DNA from 3 places in the Pantoea sp. At-9b genome. Region 1 is predicted to be linked to each of the others. Evidence: predicted binding sites of a transcription regulator. Region 1 holds the regulator's gene; each other region holds the start of a gene.
What was found. The regulator LexA, encoded in region 1, represses DNA repair genes until DNA is damaged. The targets are predictions, from matches to a motif close to TNCTGTATGTACATACAGNA.

Region 2: PAT9B_RS31530 (DinI-like family protein) is a predicted target of LexA. The motif match lies at 6,477-6,496, and genes of this name have one in related genera.
Region 3: metR (HTH-type transcriptional regulator MetR) is a predicted target of LexA. The motif match lies at 2,701-2,720, and genes of this name have one in related genera.

What each region holds. Positions count from the first base shown of each region.
Region 1 covers NC_014837.1:347,526-355,046, forward strand. Annotated here, with positions in the region: gene plsB (glycerol-3-phosphate 1-O-acyltransferase PlsB) at 1-1,753, opposite strand, end outside; gene PAT9B_RS01515 (diacylglycerol kinase) at 1,880-2,248, shown strand; gene lexA (transcriptional repressor LexA) at 2,354-2,968, shown strand; gene dinF (MATE family efflux transporter DinF) at 3,060-4,385, shown strand; gene PAT9B_RS01530 (CsbD family protein) at 4,550-4,762, shown strand; gene zur (zinc uptake transcriptional repressor Zur) at 4,832-5,353, opposite strand; gene PAT9B_RS01540 (conjugal transfer protein TraF) at 5,803-7,053, shown strand; gene dusA (tRNA dihydrouridine(20/20a) synthase DusA) at 7,152-7,521, shown strand, end outside.
Region 2 covers NC_014839.1:284,977-292,497, forward strand. Annotated here, with positions in the region: gene pckA (phosphoenolpyruvate carboxykinase (ATP)) at 1-143, opposite strand, end outside; gene PAT9B_RS25230 (LysR substrate-binding domain-containing protein) at 361-1,254, shown strand; gene PAT9B_RS31235 (hypothetical protein) at 1,283-1,765, opposite strand; gene PAT9B_RS31240 (MBL fold metallo-hydrolase) at 1,708-2,142, opposite strand; partial or broken gene PAT9B_RS31525 (zinc-binding dehydrogenase) at 2,142-2,886, opposite strand; partial or broken gene PAT9B_RS30420 (transposase) at 2,903-3,983, opposite strand; tRNA gene PAT9B_RS25255 (tRNA-Ile) at 4,821-4,895, shown strand; gene PAT9B_RS31255 (hypothetical protein) at 5,664-5,861, shown strand; gene PAT9B_RS31260 (DUF1493 family protein) at 5,960-6,013, shown strand; gene PAT9B_RS31530 (DinI-like family protein) at 6,106-6,318, opposite strand; partial or broken gene PAT9B_RS31265 (DNA polymerase V) at 6,516-6,749, shown strand; gene PAT9B_RS30050 (YqaE/Pmp3 family membrane protein) at 7,141-7,299, shown strand.
Region 3 covers NC_014837.1:200,896-208,416, reverse strand. Annotated here, with positions in the region: gene PAT9B_RS00900 (dienelactone hydrolase family protein) at 1-248, shown strand, start outside; gene metE (5-methyltetrahydropteroyltriglutamate--homocysteine S-methyltransferase) at 305-2,575, opposite strand; gene metR (HTH-type transcriptional regulator MetR) at 2,753-3,685, shown strand; gene PAT9B_RS00885 (DUF1456 family protein) at 3,739-4,218, shown strand; gene PAT9B_RS00880 (carboxylate/amino acid/amine transporter) at 4,347-5,225, opposite strand; gene yigL (sugar/pyridoxal phosphate phosphatase YigL) at 5,391-6,191, opposite strand; gene pldB (lysophospholipase L2) at 6,244-7,236, opposite strand; gene rhtB (homoserine/homoserine lactone efflux protein) at 7,341-7,521, shown strand, end outside.

The sequences.
Region 1 (7,521 bases):
TATTCATGCCCATTGCGTGATCCAGCAGGGCTTCTGCGCTGAGATCCGGCACCGTGGCTTCCGGTGAATAGGGCACATTGCGCAACAGTTGGGTGTAGCACTCCAGTTGCTCAATAAGCTGCTCGCGCGTCAGTGAACGTTGACGAGAAGCCAGCAGTGCAGTGACGCACAGGTTCATGGCGTTGGCGGCCCCTGCATCGTTAATTCGCACCATCAGGCGGTTAGCGATGTCATTCACGGCAGGTGTCATCCATGCCTGGCGCTGGGGTTCGATTGGATCGATCGCTTCACGCCATTCTGGCACGTGTTTGTTCAGGTAGTTCACCAGCGGCAGGGGTTCACCGAAGTTCACATAACCCTGACCAAGATTGCGCAGCTTACGCAGGCCGCGCACCATCTGCATGAAGCCTTCTTTCTCTTTCGCCGCGCCGCGCAGTTCTTTGGCGTAGGTGCCGACTTCCATCACATGTTCATAGCCAATATAAATCGGCACGAAGGTGATTGGACGGCTGCTACCTCGCAGCAGTGCCTGTAACGTCATCGACAGTGTGCCGGTTTTCGGGTCCAGCAAACGACCGGTACGTGAGCGGCCACCTTCTACAAAGTATTCAACCGAATAGCCGCGATTAAACAACTCGCCCAGATATTCGCGGAAAACGGTGGAGTAGAGCTTGTTGCCCTTAAACGTGCGGCGAATAAAGAACGCCCCAAGGCGACGGAAAATCGGCCCGGCTGGCCAGAAGTTCAGGTTGATACCCGCAGCGATATGCGGCGGCACCAGCCCCTGGTGGTAGAGCACATAAGAGAGCAGCAGGTAATCCATGTGGCTGCGATGGCAGGGGACATAAACAATCTCATGCCCATCCTGCGCCAGCTGGCGCACACGCTCGCCGCCATTCACGTTGATCCCTTGATAGAGGCGACTCCACATCCAACCCATTACACGGTCGGTGACGCGAATCGCTTCATAGGAGAAATCAGCAGCAATCTCTTCCATCAATTCGACGGCGTTCTGCTGGGCCTTCTCGTGCGAGATCTTTTTGCTGCGCGCCTCATCTTCGACAGCTTTTTCAATCGCTTTGGATTGCAACAGCTTATTGAACAGATCCTGGCGGGCTGGCAAGCGCGGGCCGATTGCCGCCAGACGCTGGCGGGCAAAGTGAATGCGTGCCACGCGTGCCAGTTTCTGAGCTATCGACTTATCTGTGCCATGTTCGGTCGCCATCTGACGCAGTGAAACCGTCGGCGAGAAGCGCACAAAGCTGTCGCGACCATGCCAGAGAATAGCGAAGAATTTCTGTACGCCGTTGAGAATGCGCAGGTGAGGGGTGGATTCCCCCTGCACTTCACGACCCGGCGCACGGCCGAACATCACTGACACCGGCAGCATTTGTACATCCAGTTCTGGATTGCTGCGATGCAGATCAAGGTAGTCGTGAAATAACTTCACGGATTCCAGACTCGGCACGAAATACGGGAACACGCGCGGTCCATCATGGATAAACACGTGACGCGGCAGTAAAGTGCCGTCAATTTCCAGCGGTGCGAGTGGATCGGGCAGATCGTGTTTCAGACACTGCGAACGCAGCGTGAGGAGATCGGCCTTGGAATCATAAGGCAGCACATACAGGATCGGCCGCGTCGGATCCAGCCCATGTTCGGAGACGGGATCGGCGGGAATGGCCTTACTCTTTACCAAAATGGAGAGTGGTAAATTCAATAATTTATAATAAAGTTTACGCCAACCTGACATAGACAACTTCAAGCCTCTTGTTAGCAAAGCGCGGCAAGCATACCAGAAAGTGCCGCGAAGATCTGTGGCTGCACTATCTCCGGCTGCCCAGACATTGACGTCAAAACGAGTAAAGGGTTCAACGACATGGCAAATAACGTCACCGGTATTCTCAGGATAATAAAAGCCGCCGGTTATTCCTGGCAGGGATTGCGCGCCGCCTGGACGCATGAGGCAGCGTTTCGCCAGGAGGCCGTTGCCGCGTTAGTGGCAATTATAGTGGCGTGCTGGCTGGATGTTGATGCCATTTCCCGCGTACTGATGATTGGTTCCGTAGTGCTGGTTGTCATTGTGGAAATCCTGAACAGCGCCATCGAAGCGGTGGTCGACCGCATCGGCCAGGAACGTCATCCTCTGGCGGGCCGGGCGAAAGATATGGGTTCCGCTGCCGTATTGCTGGCTATCTTACTGGCGCTGTTTGTCTGGATCGCGCTGATTTGGTCACATTTGCGATAAGGATTCCGGATTCATCAACTCGCTGATTTTTCCCTCAGTTTTGGTTTTCATTTCGCCAATACCTGTATATACTCACAGCGACTGTATAAACAACCAGGGGGCGGGATGAAAGCATTAACCAGCAGGCAGCAACAGGTCTATGATCTGATTCGCGACCATATTAACCAGACGGGCATGCCGCCAACGCGTGCGGAAATTGCTGCGCAGCTGGGCTTCCGCTCACCGAATGCGGCAGAAGAACACCTGAAGGCGCTGGCACGTAAAGGGGTGATTGAAATCGTCTCCGGTGCTTCACGTGGCATTCGCTTATTGATGGAAGAAGAAGCCAGCGAAGGGCTGCCGTTGATTGGCCGTGTCGCGGCGGGCGAACCTTTACTGGCGCAGGAACACATTGAAGCGCACTACCAGGTCGATGCCAATCTGTTCAAACCTACCGCTGATTTCCTGCTGCGTGTTAGCGGCATGTCGATGAAAGATATCGGTATTATGGATGGCGACCTGCTGGCCGTACATAAAACGCAGGAAGTGCGTAACGGCCAGGTGGTGGTGGCACGTATTGATGATGAAGTGACGGTGAAGCGTTGGAAAAAGCAGGGCGCGATTGTGCAACTGCTGCCGGAAAACAGTGACTTCCAGCCGATTGTTGTCGATACCCGCGAGCAGTCCCTGACAGTAGAAGGGCTGGCGGTCGGCATTGTGCGCAACGGCGAGTGGCTCTGATACCTTGATTCCCCCCGCTACGGCAGCCTTTCTGCGCTGCCGTGGTTTAATTTTCTGACAAGACTGTTGTGCAGCAAACCGGGATGGGCTGATGCAGCTGTTTTCCTCCTCTGATAAAGCACTCTGGCGGCTTGCGCTGCCGATGATTCTTTCCAATATCACCGTTCCGCTGCTCGGCGTGGTTGATACCGCCGTTATTGGTCATCTTGATAGCCCCATTTATCTCGGTGGGGTGGCGGTGGGGACGACTGCGACCAGCTTCATCTTTATGTTGCTGCTGTTTCTGCGCATGAGCACGACCGGGTTGACCGCCCAGGCTTTTGGCGCGGGCGATAAAACGGCCCTGGCACGGGCGCTCACCCAACCGCTATTAATCGCCTTGGTGGCCGGGGTGCTGTTTATTTTGCTGCGCACACCAGTCAGCAATCTGGCCGCTGCGCTGATGGGGGGCAGCCTCGCGATTCAGCAGCAGGCGCAACTTTTTATCCAGATTCGCTGGCTCAGCGCCCCCGCCACGCTGGCAAATCTGGTGATTCTCGGTTGGTTGCTGGGCGTGCAGTATGCGCGTGCGCCTGTGCTGCTGCTGGTGGTAGGGAATCTGGTCAATATTCTGTTGGATCTGCTCTTTGTGCTGGGCCTGCACTGGGGAGTGGCGGGCGCGGCAGCGGCGACGGCACTGGCAGAATACGCCACCCTGGCCGTCGGATTATGGATGGTGGCCCGGGTATTGAAGCTGCGCGGTATTGATTTCTCTACGCTGAAGCAGAGCTGGCGCGGTGATGCTGCTCGCTTGTTTCGCCTCAACCGCGACATTATGTTGCGTTCTTTTCTGCTCCAAATCTGCTTTGCATCACTGACGATACTTGGGGCGCGCATCGGCCCGGATGTGGTGGCGGTCAATGCCGTGCTGTTGATGTTCCTGACCTTTACCGCTTACGCACTGGATGGTTTTGCGTATGCCGTAGAAGCCTGTTCTGGCGAGGCGGTCGGCGCGAAAGATCGCAGCCGATTATTGCTGATCTGGCATGCCGCCTGCCGTCAGGCGGGGTTGGTGGCACTGGTATTTGCGGCGATTTATGCGTTATTTGGCGTACATATCGTGGCGCTGCTGACTTCACTGGAAGAACTACGGCAAGTGGCCGATCGCTACCTGATGTGGCAGGTAGTGATGCCGTTAGTGGGCGTGTGGTGCTATCTGTTGGATGGCATGTTTATCGGTGCGACGCGCGGTCGGGAAATGCGTAACAGTATGGCACTGGCGGCACTGGGTTATGGCCTGTCGTTACTGACGCTCCCCTGGTTAGGTAATCATGGCTTATGGCTGGCGGTGACGGTGTTTCTGGCCATGCGCGGGCTGACGCTGTGGTGGATTTGGCATCGCCATTGGCGTGCTGATAGCTGGTTTGCGGCACATTAACGATAACCCTTTGGATACAGAATAATCCGTAAGTGTGCTAACCCTTCTGCATTGTCTACTATAATTATCCTTATCATCGCAAATAAGTAGCGCGTTATGTTGGTTTTACCCGCTGGATATTGGGTATTCCACTACCACCACTCTGCATGACATGGAGAAAGGTTATGAACAAAGACGAAGTGAGCGGAAACTGGAAACAATTCAAAGGGAAAATGAAAGAAAAATGGGGCAAGCTGACGGATGACGATATGACGGTCATTGAAGGTAAACGCGATCAGCTTGTGGGTAAAATTCAGGAACGCTACGGCTACGCAAAAGATCAGGCCGAGCGAGAAGTTAAAGACTGGGAAAGTCACAACAAGGATTATCGCTGGTAACGGACCCGTTTAAGGACGATGCTCCTGCCCTCCGATCGTGATGATCGGGCTGGCACAAGGATGTGCCATCTATCCTTTTTTACCGCGCTTCTTACTTTCTACCTGATGATCGTGATCGCAGCTTTCGTGATGCGTACAGGCTTCCACTTCAACACAATTCTCACACAACCCATGTGCTTCAATCACGCTGTGACGCAAGGCAAAACCAGCCTGCTCGGCGAGGCCCGCAATGATCTTTTCCACGCCATGCGCATGCTTTTCACTGACCGCCGCACAACGATCACACACCAGCATCACTGAAGTATGTGCCGGTTCGTCGAAATGATGGCAAACCACGTAGCTATTATTGGATTCCACACGGTGGATAAATCCCTGCTCCAGCAGGAAATCCAGGGCACGATAAATTGTCGGCGGCTTTGCCTGGGGTTCACTGACACGCAACTGATCCAGCAAATCATAGGCGCTGATCGATCCATTCTGTTCGGCCATCAGGCGCAGTACTTCGGCGCGTTGTGAGGTCAGACGCACGCCGCGTTGCAGGCATAACGTTTCTGCCTGGGTGAGCAGTTGGTCGGGCGACAGATTTGACATAAGCGTTCTCCAGGTGGCGAGTGATGTTATTTTATCACACAAATTTTTACGCTGCTGTGATTGCTTTTTCTTCTTAACATGATCAGTAAAATTACCTTTTTTCATCAGGTTAGCCGCGTCATAAGTCTCCTTCTTTTCTTCGCCTGTCATCGTCGTTTCTTGTTGCTACGGCATCATTAAATTGGCTAATCGGTTTTTGCTTTGCAACTCACCGACTTAGCGTCTAAGGTTCAAAAGGGCTTAAGTAATATCTGGCCTTAATTTAAGTACCGTTTATTTTTTTGCATAAATACACGACAGATTGCTGCATCAGTAGTCAATTCTGCGAATAGCAGTGCTATTTCCTTTCATTTCACAGCAATAAATCGTTAGCCCAGGTTCACAATAAGGGGCTGGTAAATTGTTACGTCGCTGACGTGGTCACGACATTTAAAGGTGATGGCAGGCACATGGTGAAGACATTATTCAGACGCAAAAAAATTGCTTATATTGTTGTTTTGAATGCCGTATTTCTTTCCTCTTCGGCCCTGGCAGCAGGCACATGGTACGACGCTCGTAATGATGCAATGGGGGGAACGGGGGTCGCTTCTTCCACCTGGAGTTCTGCGGTACTGGCAAACCCGGCCTTAATGACCAAAGCAAAACCTGATGATGACGTGAGTATCATTTTCCCCTCAGCCGGGATTCAGGTAACAGATAAAGATAAATTGATTAATCGTGTTGATGATATTACCGACACGGTTGACCGTTATCAGAACGTAATCGATAACTTAACCTTCCAGGATTACCTCAACGGCTATCCACAACTGAAAGCCGCTGCGGGTGATATGGCGAGTCAGCTTCGCGATCTGCGTGGCAACAAAGCGGACGGTTCGGCAGGTGTTGCGCTGGCTGTTACGGTGCCCAATGAAACGCTGCCCTTCGCTTTTGTCACCAAAGCTTATGGCACGGCACATATCCGCGCTAACGTGTCACAAAGCGATATCGATTATCTGCAAGGCGTTGCCGATGGCACGGTTATTCCGGTGCCGGGTGATGAGGATAAACTGACGTCCAGTGCCAACGGTCTGGCGGCGTTAGTGACCGATTACGGTATCGCCATGGCACACCAGTTCAGTATTGCCGGACATCCGGTCTCTGTAGGTATTACGCCGAAACTGCAAAAAACCTGGCTATATAACTACACCGCCAGTGTGTATAACTACGACAAAAGCGATATCAACAACAGCCGCTATCGCAGCTCAGATACCGGTTTTAACGTCGATGCCGGTATCGCCACGGACTTCGCCGATAACTGGACGTTCGGCCTGACCGGGCAAAACCTGATTTCACGTGATATTGAGACCAAAGAAGTGAATGGCTACCGTGATACGTACCAAATCCGCCCACTGGTTACCACCGGTCTGGCCTGGAACTATGGTGCCTTCACGCTGACAGGTGATGTCGATTTGACGCAAACGAAGCGCTTTAAATCGGAAGACAGCAGTCAATACGTTGGGGTTGGTGGTGAATATCGGGTGCTGGACTGGCTGCAATTACGTGCCGGTTATCGTGCAGATATGAAGTCAAATGACGCCAATGTGTTCACCGCTGGTTTTGGTTTGTCACCGTTTAACAATACCGTTCACCTTGATCTGGCCGGTTCGGTTGGCGACGACAATACCTGGGGTGCGATGTTGCAGCTCGGCTTTAACTTCTGATCAATCCTCTTCATCCCGACGGGCGGCTGTGTCGCCCGTCAATCCTGTGTTATCATTGCGCAGAATCTCATCACTTAACCCCGGATTTACTGCGTTTCATGACCGATACCTTCTCTTCGCAACGTTTTTCCATTGCCCCGATGCTCGACTGGACCGATCGTCACTGTCGCTATTTTCACCGTCAACTAAGCGGTGACACGCTGCTTTACACCGAAATGGTCACCACCGGTGCGATTATTCATGGCAAGGGTGATTATCTGGCCTTTAGTGAAGATGAACATCCGGTTGCGCTGCAACTGGGGGGGAGCGATCCGGCGGCGCTGGCGCAGTGCGCGCAGCTCGCGGAAGCGCGGGGTTATGACGAGATCAACCTCAATGTCGGTTGCCCGTCCGATCGCGTGCAGAATGGCCGATTTGGTGCCTGCCTGATGGGCGAAGCGGCGTTGGTGGCGGATTGTATTAAAGCGA
Region 2 (7,521 bases), on a different replicon from region 1:
ATGATACCGCGCTCATAGCCGCTTAACGCTGCCGAGGTTTCATGTTCGATGAGCAGGTCATACTCGGGGTTGTAGATCACTTCGCTCACGTTGGTGATCCCTAAATCTGACAGGGCTGTGTTAATCTTCTCTGAGCTGTACATGTTATACCTGACTGATTGCTGGCTGAATATTGGGCTGCATAGCACTGCGGCCGTTAGTTTGTTTGACAGTTAACTGAGCTGTTAATGAAATAGCGATGTTCAGTTATGCAACTGTTCTGGATACTAGCACCAACATTCAGATGCATTGATTGCATAATTTCTATGTGCCATGCATACTTTGCATGGAGGAAGTCAGTGTTTTGTGAGAATCAGCGCGATGGTCAGTAATCTGGAAGTGAAGTGGTTTTATGATGTTATCGCTCTGGAAGAGACCCGGAGCTTCACGTTAGCGGCTGAAAAGCGCAACATTTCCCAGTCCTCATTCAGCCGCCGTATTCAGTCGCTGGAATCGGCGATTGGCTTTGCGATTTTTGATCGCAGTGTAAATCCGTTGCAGCTTACCCGCCAGGGCAAAAGTTTTGTCAGCTATGCGCGCAATATGCTGGATGATATGGATTACCAGCTGAATCGGATTCAAGGGCTGGATAATTTCCGCCAAAGTATCAAGTTTGATGCCGCCCCCTCACTGTCTGTTTTGTTACTTCCCACCTTGATTGCCGGTTTTGCCGACAGTGCTGAAAGGATTCATTACGTCGAGTCGATCAACGTGGATGAGGCGGTATATAATCTCAAAGAAGGCAAAAGCGATTTTATTCTGACCTTCTACAACGAAGAGTTTATGAATTATCCGTTTATCCACCACAAAATCTTTGATTCATTTTTGCATCTGGTTTCTCCCTGTGATGTCGATGGCAGGCCGCTGTTTAGCCTTAATCAGGGCGGGTTGCCCTTGATGAAATATGCCAACGACAGTTATATGGGACGTCAGGTGAATCAGGTGATTGATAAAATCCCCGACAATACGTTTACGCTCAGCTTTGTCTCCTCGATGAGCGAGCTGCTTAAGCGGATGATTGTTAACGGACATGGGGTGGGGTGGTTGCCGCAATATTCGATTCAGCGTGAACTGCGTGAAGGCAAGCTGATGATTCTGGATGGTACGCTGTCGTTACCGATTTCGGCCTATGTGTATCGTTCAGGAGCGCGACTGAATCTGGCGGCGGAGCGTTTCTGGCAACATATTAAATCGCAGAATATCCGCCTGGTGTAGCGGCGCAATTTTTTGCGCCGCCCATTCGTCAAATCAGCGGCGACCAGAGGTCGTAGTTGAGTGTAAAGCCGTTACCCTCGCGTATCACTTTCCCGGTGGTAGGCAAGTTAAAATGCATCCCACTGACGGCAAGGTTATCACTGGCTGCCCGATCCAGCATTTTGCCGCGAACTTGTGAGGCAGCAGCGGGATCGCTGTCAAAGGCAATGGTCACCTCTGGCTGTGACACCTGAATATGCGGGAAATGCACAATATCTCCCCAGATTAGCAACGATGCTTTCTCATCACCTAGCAGATAACCGCTATGCCCCGGCGTGTGCCCGAACAACAGTACGGCCTGGATGCCCGGTAGAATGGCTTCTTCGCGGAACGGCACCAGTTTTTGGTGATAAGTGCCAAAAGCGTTACCCGCCAGCTCAAAGTAGGGGCGAAACGCATCCGGAGCACTGGCAGCTATGATTTGATCGCGCCAGAACGCCAGTTCTTTTTCGTGGATAAATAGCTGCTGCACATTTCGAAACAGCGGCGTCTGCAAGGGAGCTGCGAGGCTGCCGCGTGGGTCAACAGAATAGTATCAATCTGCAACGGGTCGATACCTGCGGCTGCCAGTGCCACCGGCAATCTTCCACCCCAGCCTTTAATCCCTCCTGCGCCGCTGTCAATCAGGATGGTATGTTGCGCGGTCTGGACCACATAAACGTTGATATTGATGCGCGGCGCGACCGGTGCACCGCGACGCTGGAGTAACGCTTCTGCCCATGAGCCATTAATCCCCGACAGTAATTCAAAAGATACATCGAGATAGCCATCACTCAGCATAGTGACGAGCATATCGCCAACTTGTGTACGGTTAATTGCTGGTGCCTGCCACTTAGGTTGCATACCCATTAGATACTCCCTGATTTCATCATTTTTTCAGATAGAGTAACAACAATCATGCCCACCTGTCGGTTGGACTCCATGTAACGATGGGCTTCTGCAATCGCATCCAGACTGAGGGTCTTATCAATCAACGTTTGTAGTTTGTCGCAACGCAAACCATCCAGCACGAAGGATTTTGCGCGCGCCAGTTTTTCAGCATCCGGCATGATTTCAAACCGTTCATAACCGCCAGGTTGAGGTGATTGTTGAGGATATCAAACGCCGGGACATCAGATTGCGGCTGTCGAGGGCGTCGTACTGGAAAAATATGATCAGATGGGCCATTACCTGGGTCAGTTTTGCCATATTAGGCCCGCCAACCGGGCGGAAAACGATATGTATGCCCTGTTGTGCGTTCACATGCAGGGACTCCGTGACCATGCCCTGTTCCGTGATTGGCAATCACGGCAGTTGCGCCCGTTTTCAACAGCATCTCCCGTTTCTCGCTCGTGCGGGTAAGGGTGATCGATTTGGCTCCCTGTATATTACTAATCTGAATAGCGGCTAGCCCAACACTGCTGGAGGCGGTCCGGATGACTACATTCTGGTCCACCTGTAATGTTCTGAGCTCCACCAGCGCACCATACGCAGTGTGATATACATCATCCAGCTGGCTGCGCCGCTGGTAAAAGAGATATTCACCGGGTGTATGATCACGGCATGCAGCGGGGCATTGGAGATCTCGCCATACATACCGTATTCTTCAATTATTGTAAGTAAACCCGTTTTAGTTCAACGCACTTTTTGTGGTTTCCGGTTTTTCAGCCATCAGCCGGTACTCTTCCGGTGTCAGGTTATTCAGGGATTTATGAGGCCGCTCGCTGGAATATTTGGTCAGTCAGCGCTCGGTGATTTCCTGTGCTTCCTTCAGGGTTCTTGACAGAAATAAACTCAAAATTTCTGTCCGGTACGTCCGGTTAGACCTTTCGGTAAGGCATCTGCGTGGCTTTCACGGTTTGATAAATCATGCTCTTCAGGCCACTGCTCCAGCGTCGGCGAAACCAGTTTCAGGTCGTTGTCCATCCGCAGTTTCAGCGGATAGCCCCGGTTTACCACGAGCCTGTCCTGAACCCTGATCATTCGCTGTGCCGGGATATTCAGATCGATTTCAATTGCGAGGGCCACGCCGTTAAAGTAATCCGCCACATTGAAGGTCCTGAAGCGTCTGCCACAGACCAGCGCATCATGCATAAAAACTATCACCAGCGCTGGTTAAACGCCTCAGGCTTCACCAGTGGTGACGGGTTAAGTACCGGTAAACGCTGTTTCCATTGTAACGAAAATTCAGTTTCAGTAGGCAGTAAATCCGGTACACGCGTTTATGGTTCCAGCGTTACCTTGCCTGCGCAGCAACTGGAATCGCTTCTTAAAACCTTATCGCGGGTAGCTTTCTGCCAGCTCAGTCAGCACCTGGATCACCGGTCCATCGCGCTGGTAAAAATAGACCGTCCTGCTAAGCGATAACGTCCTGCAGGACTGGCGGTCGCTCATAGTAAATTGTGCGTTCAGATAACCGACGAGCGCACGCTTTATCGCTGGTTTTAAAGCTTACTTTCAATGACGTCATTAAGTGCCCGGCATTCAAGGTTTAGATCAGCAAACATCTGTATGAGGCGACGGATTTCATCCTCCAAGTATTTCATCTTTTTGATATCAGTAGATTCCATAACGCCAAACTTCGCTTTCCAGTTGTAACAGTTGGCTTCGGAAAGGGCTGCTTCACGGCAGACATCCTTGTCGGTACATCCGTCTTCACCAGACTTCACAGCGAGAATGGTCTGATGTTCGGTGAATCGGGCTTTACGCATGGTGATCTTCTCAGATTACATCATCAGTGTGCCGGAAGATCTTAAAAACTGAATGGTTTTATTCACCGGGATACTTGCACCATGACGGTAGCCATCCCAATATCCGTTTGTGAACGGGTATGATGATAAAGGCAGAGTTATTTACTGCATAATACTTAATGTTCAGAGGCCTGGTTGGCACCTCTAGGTGTGCCCTTCTCATTTTCTGGAACAAAATGGAGAATCAGAGGGTATGAGATGGCAACATGGTTAATCAGGAGGCTGGCGCTGGTAGCGCAGTAATGAAATATCCGAATGAAAAAATATCACTGTGTTTACGCGGCGGCGTAAGGACATTATGCCTTCAGTCAGCTTATATTGCAGTTATAAAAAGGTTAGTCACTAGCCCCGTAAATATAATCTTTTCACAAATTCGGGTCATTGGAATTACGGAATTATTAAATACTGTCAATAATTCCTTCACGTAACTGACAATATGGTGCGCTGTTGGAAAAAAGCCGAATCGTCGCAGGGACAGATTATGAGGAAAATTAAGATATTGGTTGCTAAGGTGAATATGTTGCCCGGTTACAGTTTACCTGAAATTGTTAAAGGTAAACTGACACGCACCTGTTTCAGTGGCTTTAGCTCAAATGCACAGAGCTTCTCCCCCTGCATTTCTGTGGCAAGTCTCTGCAGGTGGAGCGACTTTATCCTCAGCGCGAGCTAACGTGCTTGACATCTAAAAATAGATTTTGTAAATAAACTATCGCCTGACGCGATCTGATCATCGGTCCAATCATTCATCTCGCATGTCAGGCCGGAAGCCCCGTCTTAACCGATGGGGCTTTTTGTTTTGCCGGTTTAGCTCATTGGTAGAGCACCTGACCTATAATCAGTATGTCGTTGGTTGGATACCTGCAACCGGCACCAGATAATCCCTGCGGTTGACGAGTCAGGTAATTAACGCCGATCTGCGGCAGGGTTTTCTTCTGTGTCATGTTTTGATAATTTGAATTTAATGCGGTGAATCCCCCTAGCGGAGGGGCCAAGCCAGAAAGATTCCTCGGTTATTGTGTGACGATTCAGGTTCTGGCTTTTCTGAATCACCGGGAGGCACCCGGCACCGCAGACGTAACTACAATTTACAGCAAACCCTAAGTCTCGCTTCGGCGGCCTTTTTTAATAAAAAAGCCTCGCAATATATGTATACGGGACGAAAAGTGAAGTCTCCTCAAGGGATTGGGTTGTACCCGAGACGAAACATACTCCTCTTCTAACTTAATCTCTTAGGTCAATTCTTACACAGGCCTTCAGAGTTGTTTATTTTCAAATGCTTTACCTGAATAACTGATTAAGCAGTTCCCGTTCCTTTGCTATCTCCAGTTACTCCAAACAGGACCTCGTCATAATAAAGAGCGATACGCACTTTTTGAAGATATCAGACAGCACCTTTCAACTAATGGAAGTGAGGATGAGCGCATGCCGGAAAAAGACACAGGCTTTTGGGATAGCCTGCTTGCATTGTTGTACGCCCACAATCCGTCACCTGCGCTTCAGTTACGTGAATAATCTGGGATGTTTTGCTGGTCTGTGGATACCTATCCTTGGTGTTGCTTTTGTAATGAATGATGTCTTCTGGATCAGTTTTAGCACGACGCTAAGCATCTATAGCAGCATTGCAAGGGAAGATAATCGGATATGGTGGCCAACGCGGTTGAAGAGATGGTTATCAAATGGCAGGAGGATAACTATAATCCAAAGCCGCTTTTCGCAAAATCGAGACCGCTTCCGACATACGATACCAGCCTTACGATCGGAAAATATCCGTGGGCTAGTGAAACAGCAGAGGAAATTATGTGGAACTACTTTTCCCGGTTTAAAATGGATGGCAGCTGATTCAATTTTGTTGCTTACTGGTTCTATGAGAAAGGTTCCCTGCCAAATTTTCTCCGGCCTAAGTCGCAAAAAAATATCCGATACAACCCCCTGAACCATTGACCATAAGGATACTCATTGAGTCAGCGCAAGCGGGGTGCTGGATTTATTAACAGTTACCAGTCATCCGCAACATCATTTTCCCGCAGAAATTAGTTTGCTCTCAAATAAAACCGCGCTCCGGGGAGGGCACGGGGAAGGTACATCATGGATTCCATGATACGATATGGTGGTGCAATGTCATTACTATAGAGTGGGACCTGTCGTCAGCAGATGCCCACGTCTCCTGAAAAACCTTCGAAACAACCTCTTTGTCGCCTTCCTTATCCTTCGATCTCAACACTGACAGGTGGTCATTATTGGCGTTTTTGAACACGACATACAGATAGGGATAGCTCCGGTTGAGTCGCTTTTTCAGCTCCTCCCTCTACGTATCTATTGGAGCCTATGTCTTTCACTCTTGCGATAGTCACTTCAGCAATCATGCCGACTCCTATTCAACTAAAAATCCCTTACCGACAATCTCTTCTCAGAGACCTCCCGTGATTGACTCGATCACACCCAATCATTCAATAACACTGTTCGCATATTCAGTACATTTAAGAGCGACAGGCGATGCTACGCGACTATGAAATTATGATTGCATTCAAACAGGCAATATAGCGGGATGCCGTCGGGCGTTTCACAGTCAGCACTCTCAATTTTGTGCAGGAGCTGGGTCGTCTAAACTGGCATTACATGCTGCGTGCAGCCAACAAATGGATCGAGACACACACAACAACATTTCGTGATATCTCAACAACCGAAGGTGAAGAACGCCTGTTCCAGATATTCAACCCAAACGGATGAGTAATACGTCTTGGGCAGAAATGGACCGATAGTTGATTGTCGAACGTACTAATGCAGCATAGGCAGCCGAAAAAATGCAGGGCCGAACTATTGGAACGGGCAGGAAGGCTGAGAAAGAAAGGGGTATCCAAGTTATAGGTAGCACTGATATGACGTGGCAGTACCAGCGTTATACAAAAAATTTACGATATCTACAGAATGGTCCAGCCAAGTTTGGCCTCAACCTGCTGTTAATCATTTTCTTATTCTCTGAAGCGCAGGTTTAAATCAAGATTTCATAACGTAACAACAGGAAAATTAACAAGATAAACTGGCAATCTCTGCGTACGCGGCTATGATTAACGCAGAAACAGACAGTTATCAGAGAATGATTTATTTATAGGGAGTTTTTATGGGTTTCTGGAGAGTTGTCATTACTATCCTCATACCGCCGCTTGGCGTCCTTATCGGAAAAGGATTTGGCTGGGCATTCCTGCTGAACATTATATTGACATTGCTGGGCTATATTCCGGGTTTGATTCATGCGTTCTGGGTGCAAACACGCAATTGACCTGATATTAGATTGCAGTGCAAATGCGTCGCTCTGCCTCCCCGGTCAACAACTCCAGATTGTTGACTGTATCACTGATGGAGGTTTGATCGATCCCTGTTTTTCGAGCGGAGAACCGATGCTGATCGGTCATTTAGGGTGTCAACAAATGACCAGAGAACGGATTTATAGCGAACCGCGCTTCAGATCGCACAATGTGATCTGATTTTCGAAGGTAAAATA
Region 3 (7,521 bases), 150 kb from region 1:
TTGATCTGAATGCGCCGGTGCTGGGTCTGTACGGTGGTCAGGATGAAGGCATTCCGCTGGAGAGCGTTGAGCTGATGCGCCAGGCGCTACGTGCCGCCAATGCCAAAGCAGAGATTGTGGTGTATCCCGAGGCGGGTCATGCGTTCAACGCTGATTATCGCCCGAGCTACCACGCGGAATCGGCCAAAGATGGCTGGGCAAGGATGTTGGCGTGGTTCCAGCAGTATGGTGTTAAGCCTGAAGCGTGATAAAAAAGGGGGCGCTGATGCGCCCCAACGTGTCAACACAACATATTACACAACGATTACGCCGTTTCACCGCGCAGCTTTTTCGCCGCGGTGACCATGTTTGCCAGTGCCTGACGGGTTTCTGTCCAGCCACGGGTTTTCAGACCGCAGTCCGGGTTAACCCACAAACGTTGTTCCGGGATACTCAGCGCGGCTTTACGCAGCAGATCTTCCATCCATGCGACACTCGGTACGTTCGGGGAGTGGATGTCATACACGCCTGGACCGATTTCGTTCGGGTATTCAAACGCTTTAAACGCATCCAGCAGGTCCATATCGGAACGTGAGGTTTCGATGGTGATCACGTCAGCATCCAGAGCGGCAATCGAGTCCATGATGTCGTTGAACTCGCAATAACACATATGGGTGTGAATCTGGGTGTCATCCTGCGCCACGGCGGCATTGAGACGGAACGCATCCACCGCCCAGGTGAGGTACGCCGCCCAGTCAGACTGGTGCAACGGCAGCCCCTCACGCAGTGCCGGTTCATCAATCTGGATGATACCGATACCGGCTTTTTCCAGGTCGGCCACTTCGTCGCGCAGCGCCAGCGCAATCTGTTTGGCAATGGTTTCACGGCTGACGTCTTCACGCGGGAACGACCAGCACAGGATGGTGACCGGGCCGGTCAGCATGCCTTTCACCGGTTTGTCAGTCAGCGACTGCGCATACTTCGCCCACTCCACGGTAATGGCGGCCGGACGGCTGATGTCGCCGATGATCACCGGCGGTTTCACGCAGCGTGAACCGTAGCTCTGGACCCAACCGTTCTGGGTGAAAACGAAACCGTCGAGATTCTCCCCAAAGTACTCGACCATGTCGTTACGCTCTGCTTCACCGTGTACCAGCACATCGAGGCCGAGGCGTTCCTGCTCGACAATCGCCTGTTTGATGTGTTCAGCGATGCCGGTGCGATAGCGCCCCCCATCAATGTTGCCTTTCTTGAAGTCGAGGCGCAGGCTGCGGATTGCCGTGGTTTGCGGGAATGAACCGATGGTGGTAGTGGGCCATGCTGGCAGATTGAAGCGGTGACGTTGCGCTTTAGCACGTTCGCGGTAGGCGCTATGACGTTCGATGTCGCTGGCCTGAATATGAGCCAGACGCTGCGCCACAGCGGCATTGTGCACCCGGCTGGATTGGGCGCGGGCGCGGATCGGGGCGCTCCAGGCGGCCAGCGATTGCGCATCATTGTTATTCAATGCCTTGCTCAGCAGCGCCAGCTCCGCGCATTTTTGCAGGGCGAAGGCGAACCAGCTTTTGACTTCATCATCCAGACGGGTTTCCACGCTCAGGTCGATCGGGCTATGCAGCAGGGAGCAAGAGGAGCCAATCCACAACTGTTGGCGAAGCCCTACCAGCGGTTGCAGACGTTCAAACCAGCGGGTCAAATCCGCCCGCCAGACATTGCGCCCATTGATCACACCGACAGACAGCAGCCACTCGGCAGGCAGTTGTTGGTTGAGCTGTTGGATATCGTCTTTGCCATGTACCAGGTCAACATGCAGACCCTGCACCGGCAGCGTTTTGATCACATCAAGGTTTTGCCCAATGCTGTCGAAGTAGGTGGTCAGCAGCAGTTTGGTTTTACCCTGTAAGGCGTCGTAAGCGGGTTTGAATGCCGCACGCCATGCCTGCGGCAGTTCCAGCACCAGCGCCGGTTCATCAATCTGTACCCATTCGATGCCACGTTTTTTCAGTTCAGCCAGCACCTGTTGGTAGACCGGCAGGATATCTTGCAGCAATGACAGGCGGTCAAACGGCGTGCCTTTTACTTTACCCAGCCACAGGTAAGTCACCGGGCCGAGCAGCACAGGTTTGACGTTGTGGCCGAGCGCCAGCGCTTCGTCCACTTCGTCCAGCAATTGCGTCCAGGTCAGTTTGAACTGCTGACCCTCGGTGAATTCCGGCACCATATAGTGATAGTTGGTGTTGAACCATTTGGTCATCTCAGCCGCCGCCGCCGGTTCACCGGTCGGTGCGCGGCCACGACCCAGACGGAACAGGGTATCGAGGTCGACTGACCCCTCTTTATTCTGATGACGCGCCGGAACGTTGCCCAACAGTAGACTGGTGGTCAGTACGTGATCATACCAGGCGAAATCGCCCACCGGCAGCAGATCCACGCCCGCCTCTTTCTGTTGTTGCCAGTGACGCGCACGCAGTTCACGGCCCACTGCCAGCAGTTCGTCCTGTGAGCTGTTACCTGCCCAGTAGCTCTCCTGGGCTTTCTTCAATTCACGACGCAGACCGACGCGAGGGAAACCGAGTGTGTGGTTCAGAATGGTCATTTGCTGTTCTCCAGATATTCTTAGCTGTGCAGCACGCGCTTCAAATCAGAGCCAACCCAGGCTGGCTGTTACGCCTGCTGAAGATGTTTAGCCGTCCAGATGTTTACACCGCTATATTCTGCGGGTACTGTATGTTCCTCAAGCGCAAATTGTTCAATCTCGATGTGAAGGATTCTCATGATCGAACTCAAACACCTGCGGACGCTACAAGCGTTAAGGAATACCGGCTCGCTGGCCGCCGCCGCCGCTCAGCTTCATCAAACGCAATCGGCGTTGTCTCATCAGTTCAGCGATCTGGAGCAACGGCTGGGCTTTCGCCTGTTTGTGCGTAAAAGCCAGCCGCTACGCTTTACGCCACAGGGGGAGATCCTGTTACAGCTGGCCGAGCAGATCCTGCCGCAGATACAGCAGGCGTTGCAGGCTTGCCATGAGCCGCACCAAACCACGATACGCATTGCGATTGAGTGTCATAGCTGCATTCAGTGGCTAACGCCTGCGCTGAACAATTTCCGTCAGAGCTGGCCACAGGTGGTGATGGATTTTAAATCTGGCGTGACCTTTGACCCGCAACCGGCCTTACAACAGGGCGAGCTGGATGTGGTGTTGACCTCGGATATCCTGCCGCGTAGCGGTTTGTTCTATTCGCCGATGTTCGATTTTGAGGTGCGTCTGGTGATGGCACCGGATCATCCGCTGGCGCAAGTTGCGCATATTGCGCCGGAAGATTTGGCGGATGAAGTCCTGATGATTTACCCGGTGCAGCGTCAGCGGTTGGATATCTGGCGAAATTTCCTGCAACCCGCCGGCATTAGCCCGGCGCTGAAGAGTGTGGATAACACCCTGTTATTGATTCAGATGGTGTCGGCGCGCATGGGGATTGCGGCATTACCGCATTGGGTGGTGGAGAGTTTTGAGCACCAGGGGTTGGTAGTGACGAAGACGCTTGGCGACGGCTTGTGGAGCCGTTTGTATGCAGCGATGCGTGATGGTGAGCAGCGTCAGCCGGTACTGGAGGCATTTGTGCGTTTTGCCCGCCAGCATGCCTGTGAGCATTTGCCCTTTGTCCGCGATGCTGCACGCCCGGGTTCGTTACAGCCCCTGTCATCCTGAGGTCGCCTGCTCTATAATGCGCCGCCTCAACCCGTGACCAGGAGATTTTCACCATGACCAATAACGATGTACTGCGCAGTGTGCGCTATATGCTGGACCTGAGCGACAGCAAAGTGGTGGAGATTTTTGCCCTGGCCAATTGTGAGGTGCCATCTGAAGATGTGCAGGCCTGGCTGAAGAAGGACGATGACGCCGCCTATCGTCCTTGCCCTGACGTGCTGATGGGATACTTCCTCAATGGGTTGATTTTCTATCGTCGCGGTAAAAGCGAGGATGCGCCTGCACCGTCAGTTGAGCGCAAGATGAATAACAACATTTTCCTGAAGAAACTGCGTATCGCCTTTGCCCTGAAGACCACGGATATTCCCGAGGTCTTGCTGAAGGCGAACTTTAAAGTTTCGCAGGCGGAGATTGGCGCGATTTTCCGTAACCCGGACCATAAGAACTATCGCGAGTGCGGTGACCAGATTCTGCGTAACTTTTTGAAGGGCTTGACGTTAATTCAGCGTCCTGCGCCGGTGAAAAAGGCGTAGTTGCTTTCAGAACGGAGCAGGGTCAGGGAGAGACCGCTCCGATCGCAAAGAGGACCCACATCCCTGTGGGTCGGCCTCATCATCCTGACTCGGACGCTTTGCTCTTCGAAGCGGTCTCCCCCTTCCCTTTAAGCTGTTTCGTTGCTTTTAGAAAAGCGGTGGCCCAGCACCCAGCGTTTATGGACGTAAAGTGACGCAAAAATCACCATCGCCCCGGCGATAAAGCTGGGCCAGTGTGGTTTTTCCTGCCAGATCGCCAGATTGACCAGCAAGCCAGCCGGAACGTGCATATTGTTCATAATGCCCAGCGTTCCCGCATCCACTTGGGTTGCGCCGTAGTTCCACATAAAGTAACCCAACCCGGACGCCGCGACGCCCAGCCACACCAGAATGCCCCATTGCAGCGAGGTGGTTGGCAGCTTGTTGGGGTTACCCCACAGGCTCCAGGCAATCACCGCAATAATCACCGCGCCAAGGTAGAACCAAGAAAACGCGGTGTGTTGCGGCATCGGGCGCGTCTCCTGCAAGCGTTTGTAACCCACCATGCCGATGGCAAAGCAGATATTTGCCGCCTGCACCAACAGCAGGCCAAACCAGAAATGATCGCTCACTTTGTCGTAACGGATAATCGCCGCACCAATCACCGCCAGCATGGCGCTGAAGGCGTAGCCGATGCGCAATGGCCGACGACTGAGCAGATCGTAAATCAGGGTGACATACAGCGGTGTCATCACGGTAAACAGCAGGAATTCCGTCACGCTCAGGTAGAGATAGGCTTCGAAACTCAGCAGGTACATAACGCCCAGTTGCAGCATCCCCACCAGCATATACAGCAGGATGGTTGACGCACGATAGCCACGCCAGCGCAGGAACGGCAGGAACACAATGGCGGCCAGCGCCAGGCGCATCAGCACCGAGAACCAAGAATCCACCTGACCCGCCAGATATTCCCCGATTAAACTAAAGGAAAAAGCCCACAGAATGGTGGTAACGATCAATAACAGCACGGTAACGACCCCAAAATGAACAGTGCCGCTAGTGTAAACAAACTGTCGCTGTCTCGTTGAATTATCTGGTTTACAACCGAATAAAATACAAGCACCCGTAGCAGCGCAATTTGGTGCGCGTTGCAGGAAAAACCCGCGCGATAAATCGCGCCGCCACGGTTCAGCTTATGCCAGGAACAGTTTACGCAGGGTATGCGGCACGGCGTCTTCGGCGTTACTACCGATCACTTCCAGTGCGGGCAACGTGTCTTTCAAACGTTGATGGGCATTACGCATAATGCAGCCCTTACCGGCCATGCTGAGCATCTCAACATCGTTCATACCATCACCGAAAGCGATGCACTCTTTCAATGAATGGCCGAGTTGTTTCGCGACAGCTTCCAGCGCGTGGCCTTTGGAGACGCCACCCGCCATCACTTCGAGGCAGGTCGGCAGCGAGAAGCTGACGTTGACCCGGTCGCCCCAACGCGCTTCGATCGCCTGCTCCATCGGAATCAGATGTTCAGGATCATCGCAGGTAAAGAACACTTTGCTGATGCCATCACTCGGCAGCATACCCGGCTGGTAGACCTGATAGTTAAACACCGATTCGCGGAAATAATCCTGCTCTGCCGGACGGTGACGGCTGATAAACCATTCATCGTCGCGGTAAACGTGGGTCAGGACCTGTTCATCGTGATATTTCAGGCCATACAGGTCCTGGGCGATGTCGGCATCCAGGTTATGGCTGAAGATAAGTGTACCGTCAGCGTTGTGCACGCGAGCGCCGTTGGAGGTAATCATATAAGCCGGGATGCCGAGTTTGTCGCGCATCTGGCCCACATCGATATAGTGACGACCGGTGGCAAAAACGAAATGGACATCGCGTGCGACCAGTTCCTGCAACGTGGTACGGGCGAACGGAGTCAGACGATGGTCCGGGGAGAGCAGCGTGCCATCCAGGTCGGATGCGACGATGTGGTACATGGAAACCTCTGGTATTGATGTCGGTTGGCCGTAGCCGGAAAATAAAAAATCTTTAAACGTGGCGCGCAAAAAAATCCACCACCGCGTTTAGCGCCTGAGCGCGCATCGCGTCTGTTTCAAACAAGATCTCATGGCGCGCGCCCTCAATCACATAAGGCGTGACACCCTCGCAGGGATGTCCTGCTGCTGCCATCGCCTCACAAAACAAATCCTGCGAGCGGTTATCCACCACCCGATCTTCGCTGGCCTGCATCAGTAGCATCGGTGTGGTGATGTTATTCACCTGACTGATGATGCTGCGCCCGGCCTGCACCCCTTCGCGCACCCAATGATAGGTGGGGCCGCCGACGCGAATCGCCGGATCGTCCGCGTAAAACCGCAAATTGCGCTGATAACGTTCCCGGCTGTGGGTCAACTGGTTGATGCCAAAGGGATGGGCACGCCAGCGCCCGGTGCCCAGGGCATAACCATCACGTAATGCGGGCATTTTCTCCGCCCAATCAAGAATACGGTGCGCGAGGAAAGGCGGCAGCGGCAAGGTAATACCAAACATCGGTGCCGCCAGCGCCACGGCATGAAACGCCCGTGGCTGACGCGCCAGAAACAGCGCGAGGATCGCGCCGCCCATCGAATGCGCCAGCGCATAGCGCTGCCGGTAATGACCGCTGACGATCTCTTTCAGGTAGAGCGTTTCCAGATCGTCGACGTAATCATTGAAATCCACCACATGCCCACGGTGGGAATCTTCCAGCAGGCGATCGGAACGTCCCTGACCACGATGGTCAATGATCACCACGTCAAAACCACAATGGAACAAGTCATAGGCCAGTTCCGGGTATTTGATGTAGCTTTCAATGCGTCCGGGAACAATCAGAATGACACGATGATGTTGCGGGGACGTGAAGCGAACATAACGCAGAGTGAGGTTACCGACACCGGTAAATTCACACTCTTCGCGGCGGTGCCAGAAGTCGAGCAGCGGTCCGGTAGCAAAGGAGGCAAACGCCTTTTCACGCCTGAGCCAACTCTGTTTTATCTGCTGCATCCGCCCTCCTGAAAAAAACGTCAACGCCACACGTCCACTCCATAGCGTGCCGCGATTTTCTGGCGTATTGTGTCACACTTCGCTTACATCAGGGAATGTCACACATGACCATTGAATGGTGGTTAACCTACCTGCTTACCACAACCATCCTTAGCCTCTCGCCCGGTTCCGGCGCGATTAACACCATGAGCACCGGCATCAGCCATGGCTATCGCGGCGCAGTGGCCTCAATTTCTGGCCTGCAAATTGGCCTGTCAGTACATATCGTGCTGGTGGGCGTGGGTC